DNA from 3 places in the Bacillus sp. SRL543 genome. Region 3 is predicted to be linked to each of the others. Evidence: riboswitches for the same ligand, from Rfam matches in the RefSeq annotation. Region 3 holds a riboswitch; each other region holds the start of a gene.

Region 1 (4,967 bases), 1.9 Mb from region 3:
CTTTTTATATCAAGCAGCTTTTGGCGCAGCTCATTTTCCATGGAGGCAAGGTCACTCTCTGCCTGGCGCCGCTTATTGCGGCCCTCTTCCTGGATCCTGAGTGTTTCTTCCAGGGTGGAAATGAGGTTTTCCTGGGTTTTCTTGAGGGTTTCAATGTCCACGAGGCCGCGCTCATTTTCCTTGGCGGTTTCAATGGTATTGGTTTTCAGCATTTCCGCGTTTTTCAAGAGCAGCTCATTGGTAGTCTTTGAGACCTGCTTTTGTGCTTCAACAGCATGGCGCTGGCGGATTAGGGTCAAGGCAATCGCCACCTGGTTTTTCCAAAGGGGGATGGCGGTGTTGATGGAAGCCTGGATTTTTTCGACAAGGGCCTGGTTTGTGTTCTGGATCAGGCGGATCTGCGGGGCGGATTGGATCGTGATTTCCCGGCTCAGCTTCAGATCGTACAGCCTCTTGTCAAGCCGGTCTGCAAATTGGAGCATATCATTGACTTCTTGGAACTTCATCTGGTCGCCTGACGTTTCCGCTTCCTTCCTCATCTGCGGGATTGTCTGATCATGCAGTTCCTCGAGCTTGATCTCGCCTGCTGCGATATAGACATTGAGAGCGTGAAAATATTCCTTGTTCGTGTCATATAACTTTTCCAGCATATGGATGTCAGACAAGAGGACATTTTTGCTGCGGTCCAGCTTTACGCTGATCCGGTCAATCTGCGCTCCTGTTTTTTGATATTTGGAGAGAATCTCCTGGACAGAATCGGAGATTTTTCCGAACATGCGGGAAAACAGAGACTGCTTGCCCTGCTTCAGTTCATCCGGGTTCATATCATTGAGGCGCTTCATCAGGTCATTGATGATATCACCAACCTCGCCGATATCCTTCTTCTGGACATGCTCGAGCATGCTGTGCGAGAAGGTGAGCAGCTTTGTCTGCGCCTGGGTGCCATAGGCAATCATGGCCTGATGGTTGCTCGGGTCGATCTGCTCTGCGATCTGATAGGCCCGCGCCCGGTTTTCTTCCGGGATCACGTCTATTAGCTTCACCGGTCTATCTTCCTTTGCAAGCTCGAGGGCAGGTCCGCCGTTACTGTCGCCAAACGGGTCGGCAAGGATATCATCCATAAGACTGCCCGTCTTTTTCGTTAATGATGGGTTTTGTTCGCTCATTTCAGCCTCCTGCTTTCTTCAGGTAATCGGTTTTCCTTCCATGTCTTAATCGAGTTCTTTGCTACGTCTATTTCAAAATTCAGATTGTCTATATCATCGGAAATCACTTCATACAAATCTTTCTCTACCGTCTGGGAGAGTTCATTGATGGTCCTTCGGGTTTCCAGCAGCGACTGGTCGATTTCAAGGTTCTTCTTCGGCTGGGTGGAAAGGAACACATATTTCTCGCTCATTTCCACAAGAGAATCAAGATGGGAAAAATAAAACCGCTCCGCCTGGTAAAAACGCTTCGGCTCTTTCTTGGTCAGCCTGTAAATCTTCCTTGTGATTCTCATCAGCTCAATCCGCTGCTTCAAAGAAGGAAGATGGCGGATCGCAAACAAGGACATGTGCAGTCGGGAAATTTTCTTTTTCCCTTCTGCAAGGTTTGTCTTAATATACTTATATTCCCTCCGCGTCAGCCCGTGCTTCCTGAGGAAACGGACGCGCCCGATCTGGAATGCGGTTAGATACACCAGCACGGCCGCACCGCCTGCTATCAGCCCCGACAAGAAAAACGTCTGGTCAAATCCGAAATAGCTGACCGTCCAGACCGACCCGGCGAACGGGACAGCCAGTACCGTGCCTATAAGAAACGAAACAATCCGGTTCATTCATATCGACTCCTGACATAAAATCCTGCTTTACCTGTACATACGTATAAAGACAATAGGTTTCACCCAATCTCCCGCACTGACAGAAAAAGTAAGATCATCTTATTTAATTCAACAATACACGATAAAACTCCTCTTTTCCATAGACCAGGACTGTAAGATGGGGTAGGTCTTGAGGCGTAGAAAGGCTGGCACCGCTGCCTTCCGATTATTGCTGTTTTCTGTCGAAAAGTTTAGCTCATAAAAATAGTGTCAAATCCAAAGATTTAACACTTAAGTTATCATATGTATAGTCAATTGCTGCTTATTGTTTTTCTTCGTCCTGCTTCTTGCTCTCTGCTGAGCTCCAATATAGGTGAGTGCCATTGATGAAGCTATGGATCTCCCCTAATGAAATCCCGCTGCTTTTTGCTTCTAAGATCAATTCAAGCCAATCCCTGTCAACCTTTTCCGGCAACATCATCTCAACTTCTCCCTATTTGCGGCAGCCCGGCCGTCATAGCTCTGCAGAGCCTTAGACCCGAGGCTTTGCGTCCTTATTTTTCAATAAGTTTGCATTTCACAAAATGTAAAGATGGGAATATCTACCCTCATGAAGTAAGACTCAAACCAATCGATATGGTGCCTTTTTCGATTGGTTACAACCCCCCAATCGAAATTTGTCGAACCAGCACAAAAGATAACCCGGCTAAACAGGTCCAGAATAACAAAAGAGAGTGAAGGAATTAGTTCCTCCACCCTCTTTTAATGCTACACAACTGCAGCATGTTTCTCGCTATATGATGACAGCTGGCGATCCAGTTTCCTGCCTGCAGCCATCAGGTTGGCCAGGCATTCCTTGCGGAGGCTGTCTGTACAGATGAAATTAAAGTTCAGCTCATACTCAATCTGGGAGATGCTCGCTGATAGATTCTTTCCGCTCTCTGCAGCCTTTTTCAGCTGCTCCTCAAAAAACTCTGCTGTGCCAAAAAAATTCATGTTTCTCCATCCTTTCCTTCCAGTAACTGCGCCAAAAGGTTCGGCCGATTAGCTCTGAAAGTACTAAGCACAGAATTCAAAGCCATCCACATATTCACCCTGGCAGCCCGACGATCATAGCTTGCGCCTTAGACTCGAGGCTTTGCGTCCTTATTTTTCAACAAGTTTGCCTTTTTCAATTTTCATACTATTATCATATTACTTTTGGCCCTTTATATCAATTGCAGATTTTAATTTTTATAAAATATAGGCAATAAGAATCTAACTGCTGAAGGAAGTATATTTATTTTTCCTAATAAAAGGGATAGATGTGCCGATAATATTATAAATGGCTATTGCCACAATGAAATATCGGAGGGGCAGCATGAATACGACTAAACGAGGAATAAGCTTTGAGTTGAATAGTTCAGCCAATCCTGATGCAGAGACATTGATCCTTGCACATGGACTGGGTCTGGACCGCACTGTTTGGAAGCTTATTCTTCCACAGTTGGCAGACTACCATACTATAACATTCGACTTTAGGGGACACGGACACAGCAGCATTGCAGAGGGAATTCTGGACTGGAATACTTTAAATGAAGATTTTGAGTCCATCCTGGAAGAGACAGGATCCTCTTCTTTCCACTTTATCGGGCAGGGCCTTGGGGCATACTTCGGCTCCCAATGGCAGGAATTGAACCCGGGCAGCATCCTTTCGTTCATTGTCTTTTCGACCCCTGCCGTAAATTTAGCTGATTGCATCAGGAAATCGCCTTCAGAAAACAGCATGCCGCTTCTTGGTAAAGAAAGTCTGGCAGATTTCTGGATAAGCCACCTTCTTTATAAATCTATCGGCCCTCATTACTTTCTTTTGAAGGAAGCCTGCTCGAAGCTTGATTTGCACACCTATTTTTTAGCAAGGGATTTAATCTCCGGATCATCCATAATCAATTTTAAGCATATGAATATACCCGTACTGTTTTTAGCGGGGGAATTCGACCACTTCTATCCATCTTCCCTTGTCATGCTGAGCAGCGACTATATCAGGCAGAGCAGAAAGTACATCATCCCTTCTGCATCTCATCTGATTCAACTGGACCAGCCGGAATTGACGCTGTCCAAATGCAGGGAGTTCTTAGCCCAGCCGGCAGCAATGGCAGAAGTAAAGCCCGACGCAGGGAGTTCTTATACGCAAAAGCTGCTTCTCCAATTAGAGGCAGCATTCGAGACGCCTCCTCCAAACGAAGATAAGATTCAAGTCTGTATGCTTGATGAATTTAAAGTGACAGCAGGCAACACAGTGATTGAAGGGAAATGGAACCAGCGCAAGGCAAAGGAAATCCTGGCTTACTTGTGCCTTCATGGCCCGGTTTCAAGGAATATTGTAGCAGAGGCCTTTTGGCCTGGGCTGCCGGTTGCCAACGCGCAGAACCAGCTCCGAGTCAGCCTGACCCACCTGCGAAAGACATTCCAAGGAGGCGGGATTCTTGATCCATTCACGATTGAAAACAATATTATCTCAATGAACCGGGATATTGAAATTGACGCCCTGCAGTTCAGCCGCCTGCTCAAACAGGCACTGGAAGCAGAGGACTGGACAGCCATGAAGATTTTGAAATCAAAAGCCGCTGGCAAAATTCCGCCAAAGCTGCTCCCGCAGTTCAAGGCCAAATGGGCAGACGAATACCGCCGGGAATTGGAGCTATCCATCATCAGGCTGCTGAATCTAACCTATAAGCAGCACTTGCATCTGAGGGAAATTTCAGAAGCATTGAACGATATGCAGCTCCTCATGAAGCTGTCCTCTGAGGACACCAGGCTTCATGAAGAAATCAGCGACCTGTACCAGAAAGTCAGTATGTCCCCGCTTAAAATGTGGGAACCTGCATGAATGATAGAGTGTACTGCAATTCGTATATATAGAAAGGACAGCGGCAAATGCCGCTGTCCTCTTTCTTTAACTTTCAATTTTAAATTTTTGAAGCAGTCCATCAAGGTCTGCTGCGATTTCATTAAGCGCCTCTGATTCCTTTTTAACTGTTTCCATATCTCCGGTCTGGCCGTCGACCTGGCTGACCACTTCCACCAGGCGTTCGTTGACATGCTGGAATTGCGAGGATAGCTCTTCAACGCTGGCGGCCACTTCTTCGCTTCCTGCCGCCATTTGTTCACTGACAGCCGATATTTC
Region 2 (4,967 bases), 280 kb from region 3:
GGGACAAACCTGTTACCGTCCTTTTAATGATTCGGGTCAGCTGCCTCTCCGATACAGGCAGGTCAGTTGCGACAATGATAATGACCGACCCTTTATCCTTCTCCTCCTTAGCCTGGATAGCCTCACTCAGCTCCTCCCCGACGGCTTTCCCATTCACCCGCAGATCCTTTAAGCCGCCGAAATTCGTGAGCACGAGAACGCCCATCGTATAAGTTCCATGGTCCATTTCCATCAGCCTCGAGCTGGTCCCGATCCCGCCCTTCAGAGAATAGCAAAGCATGCCGGTCCCTGCTCCAGCAGTGCCTTCTTCCACGTCCGCCGAGGCATTCTGCAGTGCCTGGAATACGTGCTCCCTCTCTACGAACCCAGCCCGGATATCATTCAAAAACATATCATTGCATTCACACACAACCGGATTCACCGTTCCAGTCGTCCGGCCGATTTCGGGATTAGACTCCAGCATATACTGAATCAAAGCCTCGGCTGCTGTACCGATGCTCAGCGTATTGGTCAGGATGATCGGAGATTCTATCGTACCCAGCTCATTGATCTGGATTGTCCCCATACTCTTCCCAAACCCGTTGATCACATGGGTCGCGGCAATCAGCTTTTCTTTAAAAAGATTCCCGGGATGCGGCACAATTGCAGTGACCCCGGTTTGTTTATCACCATCACTTAGCGTTGTATGCCCCACAGTTACCCCTTCCACATCAGTGATAGAATTGCGCGGACCAGTTTGAAGGGTTCCTATTTTCACTCCATAATCTCTGATTCTTTTTTTGGCGGGCATCATTTTCCTCCATTTTTGCGAAGAAAGGTGCCTTTCTCCCATCTTTATTGATGAATTCAGGCACCTTTTTTCATTCTTTTATTTCGATACATATGGTTATCCGCTTCAACAAATAAGCTTTCCATGACACCTAGTGAATTTTCGCAGAACGCAAAGCCTATCGATATGTTAATTTTGACTTCCTGGCTGCTTTCATTATATCTGCTAATCTCTTCAGATAGCTTTTCAACCAGGAGCTCTACCTGTTCTTTGTCCTTTTTTAAAAGGAAAACCGCAAATTCATCTCCGCCAATCCTTGAAACATAGGCATTTTCTCTGAAAAATTGTTCTAATAGCCGTGCTGTTTCTTTAATCAGAAAGTCTCCAGTTTTATGCCCATAGTTATCATTCAAACATTTCAGGCCGTCCAAATCACATAATATAATGGCTGCAGCTGTATCCTCACGTTCATTATATTTCTCCATCATTTGCTCAAAGAAATCACGGTTATAGATGTCTGTCAAAGCATCATGGGTGATTCGATATTTCAATGTTTCTTCCAGCTTTTTTCTCTCATCAATATTCCGCACCATACCTTGAAGAGCGACCAGCACCCCATTTTCATATATCGGAGTCGCATACTCTTCAAACCATCGGTAATGACCGTCTTTATCTTTCCAGCGCTGAACGATTGCTTTATTGAAATCAACCTGTCCATGGACTTTTTTCTGGAGAATATCCATATCCTCCGGGTGGATATCCCTAAAGGCAACACCAGCGTCTGAATAGGCATCTGCATTAGAACCTTCACCGAAAAAGCATTCTGCTGAAGGACCAAGATATTTAAATTTCAGCTCCGGATATACTTGGCAATAATAAAGAAAATCTTTGGTGTTTTCTATCACATGCATATAATTTTCATGATTTTTAAAAGAGTCAGTTTCTTTCTTTTTCCATCTTCTGAAAAAATAAATCACAACCAATAAAACAGTCAGTGCCCCTAATCCAAAACCTTGTGCAAATTGTATGTTCATCATTGCTGTCCCTCTTCGTTTTCCTCAATCCTTCAGCATAAAAAATAGACCAATCGAAACCGATCAGCCTACGCTCATAAAGATGAATCGGTAACTGGCAGACATAGCCTTTGGCTTTAGTCCCTGTAGTTTTGCGTCTTCACCTTTCGATGAATTTGCCTGTATCTTTTATATATTTCATTTTAAAGGATAAACGGCAAGACTTCCAATTTAAACCGCGGAAAAATCCAGAGCAGGCACTCCCTAATACTCTTCCTCTGTTTTATGGATTTTCTTGAACTTCCCAAACTTAGAACCCAGAAGATACGAAACAAGAATGATCAGCACAAACCCAATGCTCGCAAACAAGCCCATTCTTTGATTGGCGTGGAGAAGCGAACCCGCAATCGTAAAGATAATCAGCACAATGCCCAGATAGGAGGTTACCGGATAAGCAGAGGATTTATATTTCTCATGAGATGCGCCGACCTGCTTCCTTTTCTTGATATGCGACGCCAGGATAATGATCCAGTTCAAGATCAGCATGATGCCTGCTGAGGCCGTCATATACTCGTAAATGGTATCCGGCAAGAGAAATGAAAGCAGGACAGAAACACCGAGCCCCGCTCCGCTCAGCAGCAGCGCCCCTGCCGGCACTCCTTTCCTCGTTTTCTTCTGGAGCCTTTGCGGCGCGTCTCCATCCTTTGAAAGAGACACGATAATGCTTGTTATTGAAAAAAGAGACCCCACCATCGTCGAAAAAGCCGCACTTATTAAAATGACATTGAAGATGCTATCCAGAAAAGGAATATTGAATTGTGATAAAGCAGCCACGAAAGGGCTTTTATCTTCATTTATGTTATGAAAAGAAATCATCATCAGGATAAAGAGGATGCTGACCACATAAAGGATTGTCAAAGCTGCAACCAGAAAGCTCCCTGCCTTTGGCACGTCTTCTTTGTTTCTAAGTTCCGTAGCCAAAACCCCGATCACTTCAATTCCCCCATAAGAGAACAAAATGAATATCATTGCAGACCATAACCCTGAAAACCCATTCGGAAAAATCCCCTCCGATAAAAAGGTGGACGATTCACCTGCCGTCTCGGGTGAGAGTACCCCAAACGCTGCTAGAATCCCGAAGAAAATAAAACTGATGAGCGTAGAAATTTTTATGACAGCAAAAAACGATTCAATGCTTCCGAAATTTTTTACACCGAGAAAATTAATGCCTAATGCAATGGCAGAATAAATGATCGAAAAAATCCAGATAGGAACATCCGGCAGCCATAATTGAGTAAAAATGGCCAGTGCCGTCACTTCGCTCGACATGATCAGCACTCCCGCCACCCAGTAAATCCAGCCGCTCATAAATCCCGCATAATGGCCGAATGCCTGTCCCGCATATGTCCGGAACGAACCGGGCTGCGGATCCTGCACCGTCATCTCAGCCAGTGCACTAAAAACAAAATAAGCCGTCAATCCGGCCAGCAGATATCCAATCAGCACAGAAGGACCCGCCGAGTGAATCGACAAACCGGATCCCAAAAAGAACCCCGCCCCAATCACAGAGCCAATCCCAATCAAAGAAAGCTGCCACCATGCCAGCTTATGCGACTGCCCCTTCTCCACCTGGCCCTTCTGCACATTCTTAACACTCTGTTTAACCACACTCACTTTTTGCATCTTCCCACTCCTCACCAGCTGCTTATGAAAAGTATGCCCTGAAATGGGAATAAGAAGCCATGGGGACAGGTACCGGAAGCCATGGGGACAGGTACCGTGGCCCAGTATCAAAAAGAGCCAAGGGACCTGTCCCCTTGGCTCTCTAAAAAAAGGCGCCAGCCCAGCAGGCCTGTACCTTCTTTATTCTGATATCCCGCCTGTAAACTTTAAGCAAAAACTCTGATTTCAACTTTTTACTTTTCACAAGCTATTTTGTCGCCGTCCCGATCCTTCGTTTTATTGGCATCATACAGCGCCTGGGATACATACGGTTTATATTTAGTTTTACCGCCCTTGTTTTTTACAGAAGAAGAACGGGCTACTCCGCCTTTATAATCCTTGTTTAATTCAGTACAATTCTTATAGGTTTTAGCAGCTGCCGGTGTTTTTGCTTCAGCACTTACAGAGAAAGATACACTTAGGATCAACAAAGCAGAAATGGCTAAAGCACTGGACTTTTTCATTTTAATTTTCTCACCTTCCATATTTTAACTTATATTAATAATAATCCAATATATCCATCTATTACAATATATTTTAATAGAATAATAGAAAGTTCTAATGCCAGCCATATAATAAAAGGCGCCAGCCCCCAAAGGCCGGCACCTCTCTCTCACTTATGAAAACAGCGCCTTCAAACGAGCCCAAAACCCCTTCGGCTCTTCCTTGGGCTTTTCAACCTCTTCCGTTTCTTCCTGTTTAATGCTTTCTGTTTTTAACACAAACTGAACTGAGTTTACTTTCTCGTTCTCAGGCGATACGAAGGAAACGGGTTTGAAGTCGCTTTTGTCGTATTCTTCGAGCATGCCTTCAACTTCTTCCTTCATTTGTTCCGGCAGATCCCTCGTGGCTTCATACAGCTCAGCCGTCCCATCATGGAGTGCGGCTGCACCGTCAGAGAGTTCCCCTGTTCCGCCTGCCACGCCAGCAATGCCGTTATGCAGTTCAGAATAGGAGCCTGCCAGCCTGCTCACTCCGCCAGTGTAATCCACCAATCCCGAGTGGAAGGATTCATAGTTGGCAGCAAGTGCTTGAACGCCTGCCTGCAACTGTGCCATCGCATCAGCAGCATCAGAATTGGCCAAAGCTTGAGAAAGTCCAGCAGACATAGCGTCAAGGTTCTTCGCCATCTCTGTAAGAGACGCGCTCACTTGCTCCAAAGTCCCACTGACAGCGTCAAAACTGCCTTTACCAGCAGCAAAGACTCCTTTGGCATTTTTAGCAGCCGCATAAGTCTCAAGCAATTGCGCGATAACATTCGGATCGGCGCCGCTCTGCTTCAGCTGCTCGATCTGTGTTTCAGAAATTTCATGATTCGGAATGCCTTCCATTGCTTCGTTCAAGCTATTGTAAGAGGCGCTGAAAGCCTGCTGCAATTCTGCCAGATTCCTGGACACTTCCCTCAGGCCAGAGGCCGATTGTGACAATCCATCCTGCATCTTTTTCAAATCGCCGAGGCCCAT
Region 3 (4,967 bases):
TTTACGACATCCTCTGGATCAGGCGCTGGATCCTCGCCTGGAGCTCAGTGATGCTGAACGGCTTTGTCACATAATCATCCGCCCCAAGCTTCAATGCCCTGGCAATATCATATTCCGTCTTTCTTCCTGTCAGCATTAAGACATGGACACGGTTGGCATTCCGATTTTCCTTCACTTTCTGGAGAACTTCAGTCCCATCCATCACAGGCATGATTCCGTCCAGAATAAGGAAGTGCTCCCCTTTTTGCTCCATCCGGCCGGATTGAAGGAACTTCTGCCCATCCTCATACACCTGGATATCCAGTTCTGTATGCTCAAATTGCATGGACTGCAGGATTTTCATGAGCATCGTTCTAATGATGGCATCGTCATCAATAACCGATACATTCAGGACTTTCCTGGAATGGCCGCCTATCAATTTATTCGCACTTTCCACCCTTGCCCGGCCGTTTCGCTTCGCTTCATATAAAGCCTGGTCAGCCGTCTTGATCACTTCGGTCACGGTTGCAGAAGAATCATGGACCATATAAACGCCGGCAGAGAAGCTCATATTGAACTCTTCCCCATTCTCTTGGAACGTACGGCTCGAAAAGCCGGAAAGGAGCCTTGAGATGACCTCCTTGCTGTCGCGGTCATTCGTGCGCGGAAGCAGCAGGATGAATTCCTCCCCTCCATAGCGGAACACAATATCCCCTATCCGGACATGATCCTTCAGATACTGTGCAAACTCCGAGAGGATCCGGTCTCCCGCTGTATGGCCGTACGTATCATTTACTTGCTTGAAATGATCCAGATCCAGGACTGCGACAGAAAAATGCTGATTGTTCCTTTCAAGCTCCTTCAAGTAGCGTTTAAGCGAATCCTTCAGGAACCTGCGATTGTATACCTGAGTCAGTTCATCTATGAGGACCGACTGGTCAAAAATCTGTTTCCTGTCGAGATGCCGCTCCACCCTGATAAGGAATTCCTCCAGGTCAACGGGCTTGAAAATAAAATCGTCTGCTCCGAGCCTGTAAGCCTTGATTCTCGTTTCCCTGTCATTCTGGATACTGATCATCAGCTTAGGGATGAACTTCTTGTTCGTATGCTTTTGGATGTCTTCCAGTATATGAAACCCGCTTTTGCCCGGAAGATTCACATCAATGATGATACAGTCGGGGTTCATGTCAAAATATTGGTCGACAGCCTTTTCCGGCTCAGTATTCGCAATCACCATCCAGCCCTTGCTTTCCAGTGCATCCTTAAGGAGGATCAGCATGGAAACGTCATCATCGATCACCTGGATCAATGGCATATTTTCATCTCTCGGCAGCCCTTGCTTCTCCTCTTCCTTCTGGAAATGTTCATATTCATAGCTCAGGCCCATCAGTTCGTATAAGAAATCCCGCAGCTCCCGGTTTCCCCAGACTTTTTCGCTGCTCTTTTCCACCTGGTCCATCAGTTTGCCTGCCACCTGATGAAGTCCAACAAGCTGCAGGGTTCCCGCTGTTCCTTTTATAGAATGGAGAAAACGGTAGACATCCTCATTTTTCACAGGTGATTCCGAGTCCTGCTCAAACCATAAAATCATTTGGTTCTTAATTTTTTGAAACAGCAGTGTTTTATATTTATCAAGTTTCATTTCCGCACCTCTTTCATCCTGAGCTTCAGCCAGGAAGCAGAGGCGCCCCCGGCCAAAATAAAAACCAGCCATCATAGAAAATTGGCCGGTTGCACTAGTCACTCCCAACGGTTTAAAGTGCCCAAATAAAAACCGCTCATCACAGTGTCCTATATTCGAAATATCCCCCTTGCATTTTCTGTCGAAACAGCAAATGACAAGCCAATTAAAATATATGATTCCTGTCATATTAAGTCAATATAATTTTATCTTCTACTTTGAGTATACCGAAAAATCAAACCGGATGCTGACGCCAATGTGCACCCTTGATAAAATGGTAGATTATTACCATACCCAGCCGCTGTCTGAATCTGTCGCTAAATGAGGGTTTTTGTCAATAAGATAGCATTGTCGATTGAGACAGGTATTTGTAAAATTAGGAATATATAACTAAAAAATGGAGGACAAAGCAATGGAGCATATTAAAGACCTGCTGTTCAACCTGCTGATCATTCTAATCGTCATGCTTTCTTTCCAGCTCCTTTTTGCCAGCCGCCTTCAATCGCTTTTTCTGCGCCACCGCGAATATTTTATTGCCGGCATCAGCATCATCACCGCTTCCTTGTGCCTGGTGAGTTCAATCAAGATGAACAGCAGCTTCATATTCGATCTGCGGTGGATCCCGTTCCTGCTGGGGGGGTTGTACGGAGGTCCAAGAGTGATACTCGCCCTGCTGATATTTGTCATTTTTATCCGTATTCCCCTCGGCGGGATCGGGGCTGCCTATAATATTTTAACCGGGCTGATTGCCGGCTTTATTGTATACAAGCTCCATCCATCTTTCATCCGCATGGACACCAGGGGGAAGCTGTTTACCGTTTCACTCCTGTCTTTTATCATATCCATCGCATCTTTCATGCTTCTGCTTTCCAGAGCAGGAATGGAGGAGTGCCTGGAATTCGTTGTTATCTATACAATCACTCAGACAGTAGGGACATTTCTGGCAGCCTACACCATCGAGCTGATCGTACAGAACCAGCAGCTGAACTGGGCAGTAATGAAGACAGAAAAAATGGAGGTCGTTTCCCACTTGGCTGCCAGCATCGGCCATGAAGTAAGAAATCCCCTGACCGTAACGAAAGGATTTCTTCAGTTATTAAAAGAAGAAGAACCTGATAGGGGAAAGCGCTCGTATTATTTAGAGACAGCCCTCGAAGAGCTGAACAGGGCGGAAGTAATCATCAGTGATTATTTAACATTTGCCAAACCGCATTTGGAAACAAATTCCTGTTTTTCATTAGAAGAAGAAATAAGAAAAGCGGTTGAATTGATAACCCCCTACGGGAATGCCCATTCTGTAGTAATCTATTGCGACACAGAGGAAGAAATATTAATCAAAGGGGAAGATGCAAAGTTTCAGCAATGCCTTCTCAACCTGCTCAAAAATGCCATTGAAGCAATGCCGGGCGGAGGCGTACTCTCTATATCGGCGAGACTGCAGGACGACAAAGCCGCACTCTTTATTTCTGATACTGGCAAGGGGATGACATCCGGGCAGCTCGGGAGGCTGGGCGAACCTTATTTTTCAACAAAAGAAGGTAAAGGAACGGGGCTTGGAATGATGGTGGTCTTTCGGATCATTGAGGGAATGGGCGGAAAAATAAAAGCAGAAAGCATTCTGAATAAAGGCACCTGCTTTACCATCCTGCTTCCTGCCGAAAAATCTCCTGATTAGCGGCTGATCTCACACATGTTCAAATGCGGGCGGGTACTTCACCGTCCCGCTGATTCCAGCTAGGGAGCCTTCCTTAAATTCCATCGCCATAAATACCTCTTCCGGTACAGGAAAAGGTGAAAGTATCTCAAAGACCGCAGAAGGCCGGAACCCAAATCTCGGATAATAACCTGGGTGTCCCAATACAACGGCGTGGGCAAAACCCAGAAGCTCCGCCTGTTTCAACCCTTCTTTAATAAGAAGGGATCCCATCCCTTCATTTTGGCGCTCCGGCATGACGGCTGCAGGGGCAAGCGCCAAGGTTGGGACTTCCCCCTTCCCTGTTTCAATCACCGCCCTGCTGAACATGATGTGCCCAACGATTTCCCCTCCATCTTCTGCTGCGAGGGATAGTTCAGGTATATACTCCGCTGAACTTCTTATGGCTCTGACCAGGGCGGCTTCATTTTCCCTGCCGAATGCAGCCCTGTGGACATTCTCTGCATTATTAAAATCAGCTTCCTGCTCTTTTCTGATGATCATTTTTCCTCCTGCTGGCTTTTTGCCAGCTTTTTTGATTTATCTGTACAGCTTTGCATCGCCGAAATGACCGCCGATCTGAAGCCGTGTTTTTCCAGCTCGGCCACCGCTTCTATCGTGGCACCCCCTGGCGTACATACCTGATCTTTTAATTCCCCGGGATGCCTGCCAGTCTCAAGTACCATCTTGGCTGCACCCAGCACCGCCTGGGCCGCAAGCCGGTATGATGTTTCCCTTGGCAGTCCCTGAAGGACGCCGCCGTCAGCAAGGGCCTCAATGAACATATACACATAGGCAGGCGAAGAACCGCTGATGGCAGGTATGCTGTCCATCAGCTCTTCTTCTATGAACTCTGCTTTACCAAAACTCTCGAATAGTTCAGCAGCTTCCCTCCGTTCACTTTCGGTCACCTGCCTGCTGGCAGCCAGGGCGCTCATCCCTTCCCCGGCAAGAGAGGGGGTATTGGGCATAGAACGGATTGCTTTTATTTCCCTGCCGAATGCAGACTCAAGAAACGCAAGGCTGATCCCTGCTGCGATTGTGATGATAATGGCATCCTCAGAAACACTGCCGCTGATTTCCTCAATCACTCCCTTATGAACATCAGGCTTTACAGCCAGAAATAAAAAATCAGCCTGTTCAGCTGCTTCCTTATTATTAAGGGTCACTCCGATATCATATGTATTCTTTACATAAGCAAGTGTTTTCTCCGTCCTTGCGCTGGCCATTATATCATCCGGCCGGGCCATCGCCGATTTCAGCATTCCCCCGATGATTGCCTGGGCCATTTTTCCGCATCCTATAAAACCAATTTTCTTATTCATCATTTCACTTCCCTGCATCATTGCTCCCTTTATTATACTTCCTGCCCTGCCTCATTTCCAACTTCCGGTTAGCTCTGGGTGTTAAAGGGTAAAATGGAAATGCTCCGCGCTTAACTGTGCGGAATTTCATTTTTTCTTCTGCATTATGAACTAAAGGGAGCGATTGAATAATGATGGACAGGAAACCACTGCCGCCCGGGTTTTACCGGCAGCCGACCATTGAACTTGCCCAGGCCCTTCTTGGCTGTCTATTGATAAAAGAAACACCTGATGGTACAGCCGCTGGATA

What was found. A riboswitch is a leader RNA that binds a small molecule or an ion and turns the genes downstream of it on or off. The one in region 3 is predicted to bind cyclic di-GMP.
Region 1: it holds a riboswitch for cyclic di-GMP, as region 3 does, so the genes downstream of both, sinI (DNA-binding anti-repressor SinI) here and AC4E8B_RS06320 (diguanylate cyclase domain-containing protein) in region 3, are expected to answer to the same signal.
Region 2: it holds a riboswitch for cyclic di-GMP, as region 3 does, so the genes downstream of both, AC4E8B_RS04835 (sensor domain-containing diguanylate cyclase) here and AC4E8B_RS06320 (diguanylate cyclase domain-containing protein) in region 3, are expected to answer to the same signal.

What each region holds. Positions count from the first base shown of each region.
Region 1 is NZ_OZ481794.1:4,264,619-4,269,585, forward strand. Features, by position in the region: gene AC4E8B_RS21730 (toxic anion resistance protein) at 1-1,166, opposite strand, end outside; gene AC4E8B_RS21735 (5-bromo-4-chloroindolyl phosphate hydrolysis family protein) at 1,163-1,819, opposite strand; gene sinI (DNA-binding anti-repressor SinI) at 2,124-2,282, opposite strand; cyclic di-GMP riboswitch class I at 2,300-2,386, opposite strand; gene AC4E8B_RS21745 (hypothetical protein) at 2,570-2,797, opposite strand; cyclic di-GMP riboswitch class I at 2,896-2,978, opposite strand; gene AC4E8B_RS21750 (alpha/beta hydrolase) at 3,162-4,670, shown strand; gene AC4E8B_RS21755 (methyl-accepting chemotaxis protein) at 4,737-4,967, opposite strand, start outside.
Region 2 is NZ_OZ481794.1:925,088-930,054, reverse strand. Features, by position in the region: gene AC4E8B_RS04840 (DmpA family aminopeptidase) at 1-790, opposite strand, end outside; gene AC4E8B_RS04835 (sensor domain-containing diguanylate cyclase) at 847-1,806, opposite strand; cyclic di-GMP riboswitch class I at 1,890-1,973, opposite strand; gene AC4E8B_RS04830 (amino acid permease) at 2,047-3,465, opposite strand; gene AC4E8B_RS04825 (excalibur calcium-binding domain-containing protein) at 3,699-3,968, opposite strand; gene AC4E8B_RS04820 (YhgE/Pip domain-containing protein) at 4,122-4,967, opposite strand, start outside.
Region 3 is NZ_OZ481794.1:1,208,925-1,213,891, reverse strand. Features, by position in the region: gene AC4E8B_RS06325 (HEAT repeat domain-containing protein) at 1-1, opposite strand, end outside; gene AC4E8B_RS06320 (diguanylate cyclase domain-containing protein) at 2-1,621, opposite strand; cyclic di-GMP riboswitch class II at 1,696-1,780, opposite strand; gene AC4E8B_RS06315 (hypothetical protein) at 1,815-1,985, shown strand; gene AC4E8B_RS06310 (ATP-binding protein) at 2,073-3,335, shown strand; gene AC4E8B_RS06305 (GNAT family N-acetyltransferase) at 3,345-3,857, opposite strand; gene proC (pyrroline-5-carboxylate reductase) at 3,854-4,678, opposite strand; gene AC4E8B_RS06295 (DNA-3-methyladenine glycosylase) at 4,849-4,967, shown strand, end outside.